Regions from separate parts of the Amycolatopsis ultiminotia genome, predicted to be linked through region 1. Evidence: riboswitches for the same ligand, from Rfam matches in the RefSeq annotation. Region 1 holds a riboswitch; the other holds the start of a gene.
The links. A riboswitch is a leader RNA that binds a small molecule or an ion and turns the genes downstream of it on or off. The one in region 1 is predicted to bind cobalamin.
Positions count from the first base shown of each region.

Region 2: linked by a shared signal. The riboswitch ahead of ABD793_RS23195 (hypothetical protein) and the one ahead of ABD793_RS02270 (ABC transporter substrate-binding protein) in region 1 are both predicted to bind cobalamin.

Region 1 covers NZ_BAAAZN010000001.1:493,640-497,843, reverse strand. The annotation lists gene ABD793_RS02275 (class I SAM-dependent methyltransferase) at 1-200, opposite strand, end outside; gene ABD793_RS02270 (ABC transporter substrate-binding protein) at 197-1,738, opposite strand; cobalamin riboswitch at 1,842-1,982, opposite strand; gene ABD793_RS02265 ((2Fe-2S)-binding protein) at 1,952-2,632, opposite strand; gene ABD793_RS02260 (CbtA family protein) at 2,629-3,474, opposite strand; gene ABD793_RS02255 (CbtB domain-containing protein) at 3,483-3,692, opposite strand; cobalamin riboswitch at 3,724-3,838, opposite strand.
Region 2 covers NZ_BAAAZN010000010.1:123,739-127,942, forward strand. The annotation lists gene ABD793_RS23185 (VanZ family protein) at 1-632, opposite strand, end outside; gene ABD793_RS23190 (Gfo/Idh/MocA family protein) at 833-1,726, opposite strand; cobalamin riboswitch at 1,760-1,898, shown strand; gene ABD793_RS23195 (hypothetical protein) at 1,916-2,578, shown strand; gene ABD793_RS23200 (CbiQ family ECF transporter T component) at 2,565-3,644, shown strand; gene ABD793_RS23205 (ABC transporter ATP-binding protein) at 3,641-4,204, shown strand, end outside.

The DNA of each region.
Region 1 (4,204 bases):
AGCAGCCGCTCGGCCAGCGAACCGGGACCGACGCCGAGGTCGACGATCAGCGGATCCGGCCGGTCGATCAGCTCCTCGAGGACGTCGCCGAGTACCGCGAACCGTTCTTCCCGGTCGGGCAGGTAGTACTCCTGCTGGCGATCCCAGCGGTCGAGCCAGTACCGGGCCTGCCCTGCGGTCAGTTTCGTCGGCGGGGTCATCGGGACACCTTGTCGAATCGGGCCCAGTTCAGCGCGTTGGGCACTCCGGCGGGGATCGCCCGGTAGTCCGCGGGCGCGGCGTTGTTCCAGGAGGAGATGCCCCAGAACACGAAGCCGCCCCGGTCGTACAGGATTTCGTGCATCCGGTGGTAGAGCGCGGCCCGCCGCGCTTCGGAGGCAGTGGCCAGCGCCGTGGCGTACAGCTCGTCGAACTCCGGATCGCTCCAGTTGGTGCGGTTCTGCGGGGAACCGGTCAGCAGGCGGGAGGCGAAGTGGTTGGGGACGGGCAACGGTCCGGACTGGCCCATGGTCAGCTGCCCGGTTTTCAGCGCTTCGGAGTAGTAGGTGTCCCCGGATCCGACGCGCACCCGCACCGTGACACCGCTCTGCTTCGCCTGCTCCGCGAACAGGTTCGCCGCCTCCACGAACCCGGTTGCCGCGGGTGCGGTGAACAGGTCGATGGTCAGGTTGGGCACACCTGCCTTGCGCAGCAAGGCTTTCGCCGCATCCGGATCGAAGGTGTGCTGCGGCAGGTCGTCGGCGTGGTACTGGAATCCCTTGCCGAACACGTCGTTGGAGATCTGGCCGTCGCCCTGCAGTGCCACGGTGACCAGTTCCTGGCGGTCCACCATCCGCATCAGCGCACGCCGCACGTCGGCGTTGTCGAACGGGGGCCGGTCGGTTTTCATGGCGAAGTAGTAGATCCCGCTGTTCGGCGTCGCCTGGACGCGCAGGTTCCCCGCGCCGCGCGCCGTTTTCGCCGCGGTGGGGGTCAGCTCGTCCGCGAAATCGGCCTGCCCGCTGCGCACCGCGGACAGCCGGGCGTCGTTCTCCGCGCCGAGGATGCGCAACGTGGCGATCTTCGGCGCACCGTCCCAGTAACCGTCGTAGGAAGTGGCCACCATCTCCCGGCCCGGCCGGAACGACTCGAACCGGAACGGCCCGGTGCCGACCGGACGGCTCAGATCCTTGGTGCCGTTGCGGATGATCCGGGTGCCGTAAGCCGCGAGCGCGGTGCGGAACTCGAACGACGGCCGTTTCAACGCGATCTCCGCAGTCCGCTCGCCGATCTCACGGGACTGCCCGAGATCGACGAGGTCCAGCGTCGAGGCGGCGATGAACGGCTGCCGCCCGGCCGGACCGAGCACCCGGGACAGCGTGAAGAGCACGTCCGCGGCGGTGGCCTTGGTTCCGTCGTGCCACCGCGCGTCGCGCAGGGTGACCCGCCAGCGGGTGCCCTCGGCGTTCGGCTCGGCGGAGGCGGCGAGCCGAGGCACCGGCCGCATCGTGTCGTCGACCTCGAACAGCCCGTCGTACAAGGCTTTCAGCCGCACCTCGTCGATGAACAGGTGACTGGTGCCCGGGTCCAGGCTTTCGTCCGCGCCGGAGCCCTTGAACACCGCGGAGAAGGAGTCGATGCCGCTGCCGGCGGCCTGCGGACCGGCACAGGCACCCGTCAGCGTGCCCGCCGCCAGTCCGGTGCCCAGCAGGAAGCCGCGCCTGCTCAGCGCCCGTGTGCCGCCGGGGTTCGATGCCATCGCCGGACTCCCTCGCGCCGGGCCCGCACCAGGCACGAGAGCACAGGAGAAGCACCGCCCGCGGGCGGTACTCCGGCCCGTGCGCCACCCGCGTGGCACTGACCGATTATCCGATCCCGTGGAGGTATCTGGCTCCGGCCCGTGCAGCGGACCTCACAGTTGCGGGGCAGCCCCGGAATTCCACCGGTCTTCCCTCCACGTTCCCCGGTGATCCTAACCGGTGAGCACGCAGTCGCCGCACTTCGGGCCCGCGTGATCCGGTGCGGCGCGGTAGATCAGGCAGCAGCTGCGCCGGCGGAACCGGCCACCGGTGCGGGTCGCGGTGCCGGCCAGCGCCGGAAGTCGTTCCAGACCACCGAGAAGCTCCGTGATCGCGGCTGTCCACTCCGGACGCTGCGAGCGCAGCACGGTGGCCGCCCCGTTGAGCGCGGACGCGACGTTCCCGCGCCGGACGTTCTCGGCCAGTGAGAAACCGGCCACCGCGCGATCGAGCCGCGCCACCGGGCCCTGCAGGATCCGCTCGTCGAACGCGGCCACCACGGCCGGCGGACGGCCGATGGCGTTTTCCCGCAGGGACAACGGAACCGCACCACCCACGGTGGGCTGCCACCAGGCACCGGCGAAATCCGGGACGCGGCCGTGCCCCGCCGCGAGTGCGAGTGCGGGAGAGCAAAGCCGGGCCACCATCCCGAGATGCGCGACCGACGCGGCAACCCGCAGCTCCACCCGGCCGCCGCCGGCCGCGAGCACCTCCTGCACCCCGGCGACCCGCTGCCGCAGCACCGGACCGTCGTCGAGCACTTCCGCCAGCGGCCGCCACGGTTGCGCGGGCTCCGCACCCGGTGGATGCGAGTCGAGTGCGAAGAACGGCCCCAGCCCGGAAAGCAGGTTCACGCCGGTGCAGCGGCCTTCGCCGGGCGGCCGCCGTACAGCACCCGCTCGGCGAGCGGACCGAACACGAGCCCGATCGTGGCCCACAGGATCACCTGTGCCAGCACCGAATACAGCCGGAACTCGAAGAGCGTGTCCGCGGGGAACCCGGGATAGACTATCCGGCCCGCCGGATCCTTCAGCGGCAGCGGCGTTTCGGTGGCTTGTGCGCCGTACTCCGCGACATTGCCGGAAAGTTCGCCCAGCGCGGGCAGCAGTGCCAGCAGGATCGCCGACAGCACCACGAATCCGGCCCCGGCGGCGAGCGTCGCGTTCCAGTTGCCCAGTTTCCGCGCGAGCCGTCTGCCCGCCAGTACCGCGGCCACCAGGAACAGCACCGACGCGGCGACCACGAGGAGGTACAGCCCGGTGCGCGCACCGATCGTGCCGGGGTGGCCGATCGCGGGCGGATTGGCCGGATACTTCAGGAACGGCACCAGGTACAGGCTCAGGAATCCGGCGCCCGCCACCAGCAGCGCGAGCACGCGGGCGCGGACCCGGCCCACCCGGCCGAGCAGCACCGTGTACACCACGGTGCACAGTGCGCCCATCGCGACACCGAACAGCACCAGGCCGACGCCGATGCCGAGATTGCCCTGGACCGCCCGGCTGAACACCTCCGGGCCCTCGGAGTCGATCGGCAGCCCGGCGGCCTTGTCCAGCGCGGCCTGCGCTTCGTCGCGGCCGGCTTCGTAGTCGATGGCCGCCTGGATCTGCGGTTCGGCGAAGATCCGCGCGAAGACGAACGCGAGCAGCCCGCCGAGTGCGCCGGCGAGCAGCCCGCGCAGGATGAGTTTCTTCTCCATGTGCCGCGTCAGTGGCAGGGGAAGCCGAGGAAGTGCCTGGCGTCGTGCACGAACTCGTGCACGTGGGTGTCACTGCCGAACAGTGACACCGCGCCCTGGTCCACCCCGATGAAGTAGTAGAGCAGCAGCGCCGCCAGCACGGTCAGGCCGAGCCACAGCACGGCCTTCGAGACAGGCAGGACGACCGGGGTCGAGCGGTCGGCCGGAATACTGGTCATCGTGTTCTCCTTCGGGATGACGCGTCCCCTGCGGGTGGAACAAGCGACGGCCCCTCGACCTGACTCGCCCTCCGGGAAGGGCTCACAGTGGCGCGACCGTGCCGGTTTCCCACCGGCTTCGGGAAGCCGCCGCGCGTGCTGAACGCTACGACCGGCCACGTCGGCAGTCAATCGCCCGGCAGGTGGCCGACATCACCGGCCGCCGGCCCGACACCCGGCACGGCGAGACCCGGCGACCGCGCCCCGCACCGACCCGGCGACCGCCACGTCTCGACCCGGCGGCCACTGCGGTGACCGGACCGCACCACCGGCTCTGGCACCGGCCTGCCGGATCGCCCTGGTGCCGGCCCGCCGACTTGCCCGGGAGACCGGCACGGTGCGCGGTACGGGCATCGGCGCGGGGCCGTTCGGGCAAGGCGTCGCGGCGCCCGGCCCAGCACGTTGACACCGCCTTCGTCCGCGGTGCTACGCTCAATCCACTTTCACTAGTTAAGTAGGTAAATAGGGAGGTG
Region 2 (4,204 bases), on a different contig from region 1:
AGCCTGGCGTAGCGGTGGCTGGGCGCCGAGCGGGTGGTGTGCAGCTGGACCGGGGCCTCGCAGACGGTTCGCCGCACCTGTTGCGGGATCGGCGGTACCGGCAGGTCGAAGCGTTGCCAGCCGGGGCGGGTCAGTGCTGCGCCGAGTACCGCGCCGAGGGTGTTGAGCAGGACGTCGTCGGTCGAGGTGACGCGGCCGTTGTGCAGTACCAGCTGGATCGCCTCCACCAGCACCGAACCGGCGAGTGCGAGCAGCGCGATCCGGCCGACCGAGCGCAGCCGCCGCGCCCGCAGTGGCAGCAGCGCACCCAGCGGGCACAGCAGGAGCAGGTTGCCGATCACTTGCCAGGGAGAACCGTCGCCGGAGAGCGCGGTGCCGAGGTCGGCGCCGGGAACCAGGTCGAGTGTGCTGCCGCCGGCCGTGCCGACCGGCATCGTCACCAGCAGCAGCACCAGCCCGCCGACCGTCGTGATCAGCACGTCGACGCCTGCGGTCGCGGAAGCGTGGGCAAGGCTGGCGCCACTTCTTCGGCGCCGCCGGAGTGCGAGCAGTGGCCAGCAGAGCAACGCGTAAGGCAGCGCGATCGCGGTGGCCGGAATGATCCCCCAGAAGGCGCGCAGCAGGGCTCCCATGCGCTTCCCTTCTCGAACCCCTCACCGAAACTGCTTCTTCCCCGCCCCCAAGATCACCATCGCAGCACAAGATCCCCCCGGCATGTCCAGACCCCGCACTATGCGGTGAACTTTTCCGGTGGCGCGAAACGGAGTTCCGTGCTTGCGCAGTCCATAGTGGAGCGGAAAACCCTTGCTCCACAGGGGAGAATGCGGGTTTGTCAGCCGGCCAGCGCGCGTGCTTGATCGATGATCCGGGTCAGGTGCAGACCCCGGTGCACATCACACGGGTGCGTGGTGATTCCACTCGAGACCATCGCCGCGAAATCATCCAGCAGTGCGGTGTATGAGTCGCCGGCAGTACCCGCGCGGCCCAACGTCCGGTAGCCGTGGTCGCCGTACACCGCGACCTCCACGACTGTCGGCTGCACCGGCAACCGCAGCGTGAGCGTCGCGGTGCTGCTCGCGCCGCCCTTGTGGGCGAGCAGCACCTGCCAGAGGTCGTCTTCAGCACGGTGCGCCGCAAGGACTTCGGTGATCGGGCCGAGTGCGGCGTCGAGCAGGTCGAACGCATGCGGTCCGACGTCCGCGAGCGCGCCACCCTCGGCGGACAGCCGCCAGGCCGACGTCGCGTACCGGCCGCTGAGCAGCGCGCCGGACAGCCACCGCGCGCCGCCACCACGCCAGCCGCCTGCCTGCGTGACGCCGTCCAGCCAGTCGCGGGTCTGCTGGGCGAACCGCAGGGTGAGCATCACGAGCGAGGCGACCCCGGCGGCGGTCACCGCGTCGGCCAGCCGCTGTGCGCCGGCCAGGTCGGCGGCGATCGGCTTCTCCAGGATCAGGTGCTTGCCCGCCTCCGCGGCGCGGGTCGCGATCTCCGCCTGCACGGCGGGCGGTACCGCGAAGGCGAGCGCGTCGACCTGCTCGAACAGCTCGTCGAGGTCGGTGGCGGGGACGGCGTCGTAGGCCTGAGCGAGTGCCGTGGCGGCTTCGTGGCGGCGGCTCCACACCGCACTGAGCACGGTGCCGGGGTGCTCTGCCAGCCCGGGAGCATGCACCGTGGTCGCCCACGGTCCGGTTCCGACGAGGCCGACGCGCAGCTGTCCGAGTCCCACCTCCGGAAGTGTAGGTGTGGCCGCCGTCGCTTCCGATGGGTACCTGCGGTGGGTTAACGTCAACAGGTTCTACGCCACGAACGGGGGAAGCCGGTGCGAATCCGGCGCTGGCCCGCAACCGTGAGCGGCCCTTCCGGGCCGTGAGCCGGATCGCCCGTCGTGGTCCGATCGATGCGAGGTTCATCAGACATGCGGTTCCTGCACGTGCGCCACTGGGGGCGAGTCCTCGCCGGGTGCGCACTTCTGATCGGCACCGGGCTGAGCGGGGCAGGCACGGCTTCGGCCACCGTGCCCGGTAAGGGCAGCCAGGGGTACTGCCCGGACGGCAACGGGGTCACCGTGGTCGTCGACTTCCAGGGCCTCGGCGGCGATCCGCTCATCCGCTGCGCGCCGGGGCCGCAGGAAAACGGGGTCACCGCCCTGCAGAACGCCGGGCTCGAGCTGGCCGGTACCGGCAAGTACGGCCTGTCGCTGATCTGCCGGATCGAGCGCAAACCGGCCGACCAGTCCTGCACCGACATGCCGCCGGAAAACGCCACCTGGAGCTTCTGGACCGCCACGAACGGCGGGAAGTGGGCCGCCAGCCAGGTCGGTGTGCAGAGCTGGCAGCCGCCTGCGGGCAGTTTCGAGGGTTGGTCCTTCGCGATCGACAAGTCCTACACCGACTACCCGCCACCGCGCACGGCTCCGGTGCGCAAGGCGAACGCGCCCGCGCCCGCGCCCGCCGCGGCACAAACGGCTACTTCGGACAGCGGGTTTCCGTGGGGGCTGGTGATCGGCATCGTGGTGGTCGTGCTGATCGCTGCGGCCGGGGTGGTCACCGCGGTCCGGCGCCGGCGTGGCACGGCCTAGTCCCCGTGCGCTGCATCCCGGCGCGTGGTGGGTGTGGGCGCTCGCGCTCGCAGTCGTCGCGAGCCGGACCACCAACCCGCTCCTGCTGCTACTGGTGATCGCGGTGGCCGGGCTCGTGGTGGTGGCCCGCCGCGGCGACGCGCCGTGGGCGCTGGCCTTCCGGATGTATGCACTCGTCGCCGCGGTGATCCTGGTGTCCCGGGTGCTGTTCCGGATCCTGATCGGCGGCGAGGACGGTGGGCACGTGCTGTTCACCCTGCCCACCATTCCGCTGCCCGCCGCGGCCGCCGGGATCGAACTGCTCGGTCCCACCTCCGCCGAGGAACTGCTCGGCGGCTGCTACGACGGCCTGCGGCTGGCCACGATCGTGCTCTGCGTCGGTGCCGCGAACGCGCTGGCGAACCCGAAACGCTTGCTGAAGGCGGTGCCGGGCGCGTTGTACGAGGTGGGCACTGCGGTCACCGTCGCGCTGTCGGTCGCACCGCAGCTGGTGGAGAGCGTGCAGCGGGTGCGGCGGGCTCGACGGCTGCGTGCCGGACGGACTCGCGGCCTGCGGTTCGTGAAGGGGATCTTCGTGCCGGTGCTTGCCGACGCCATGGACCGGTCGCTGCAGCTGGCGGCGGCGATGGATTCGCGAGGCTACGGCCGCCGCGGTTACCTCGGACGGCGGGTCCGGGTGCTGATCGCGGTCTGCGTGCTCGCCGGGCTGGTCGGGGTTTCGGTGGGGGTGTACGGCGTGCTGGACGGTTCGGCGTCCTGGCTCGGGGTGCCGATGCTGCTGGCCGGGCTGGTCGTGGCAGGCGCCGGATTCGTGCTCGGCGGCAGGCAGGTGCGCCGGACGACCTACCGGCCCGATCCGTGGCGGCTGCCGGAAACGCTGGTCGCATTGTGCGGGGTGGCCGGGTGCGTGCTCGTGCTGGTGGCCGATCCGGTCACGCTGGCGACCCCGGCGTCCCCGCCGACCTGGCCCGAGCTGCCGGTACTGCCGGCGGTGGCGGTGTTGCTCTGCGTGCTGCCTGCCTGGCTCGCGCCGCGTCCGGCGCTCGTCTCGGAGGTCGCCCGATGATCGAGTTCTCGCACGTTGGCGTCACTTACGAAGGGGCGCACCGGCCGGTGCTCACCGATGTCGGCTTCGAGGTCGAGGAGGGCGAGCTGTGCCTGGTCGCCGGGCGCACCGGGGTCGGCAAGTCGACTCTGCTCGGCGCGATGAACGGGCTCGTCCCGCACTTCACCGGCGGACGGCTCACCGGCCGGGTGCGGGTGGCCGGGCTCGACACCGCGGAGCATCCGCCGCGCGAGCTGGCCGAGGTCGTCGGCGTGGTCGGACAGGACCCGCCGGCCGGGTTCGTCACCGACACCGTGGAGGAGGAACTGGCCTACGCGATGGAGCAGCTGGCCGTGCCGCCGGACGTGATGCGCAGGCGGGTCGAGGAAACCCTCGACCTGCTCGGCATCGCCGAGCTGCGCGACCGTCCATTGCGGACGTTGTCCGGCGGGCAGCAGCAGCGGGTGGCGATCGGCTCGGTGCTCACCGCGCATCCGAGCGTGCTGGTGCTCGACGAACCGACGTCGGCGCTCGACCCCACCGCGGCCGAGGAAGTACTGGCCGCGATCACCCGGCTGGTG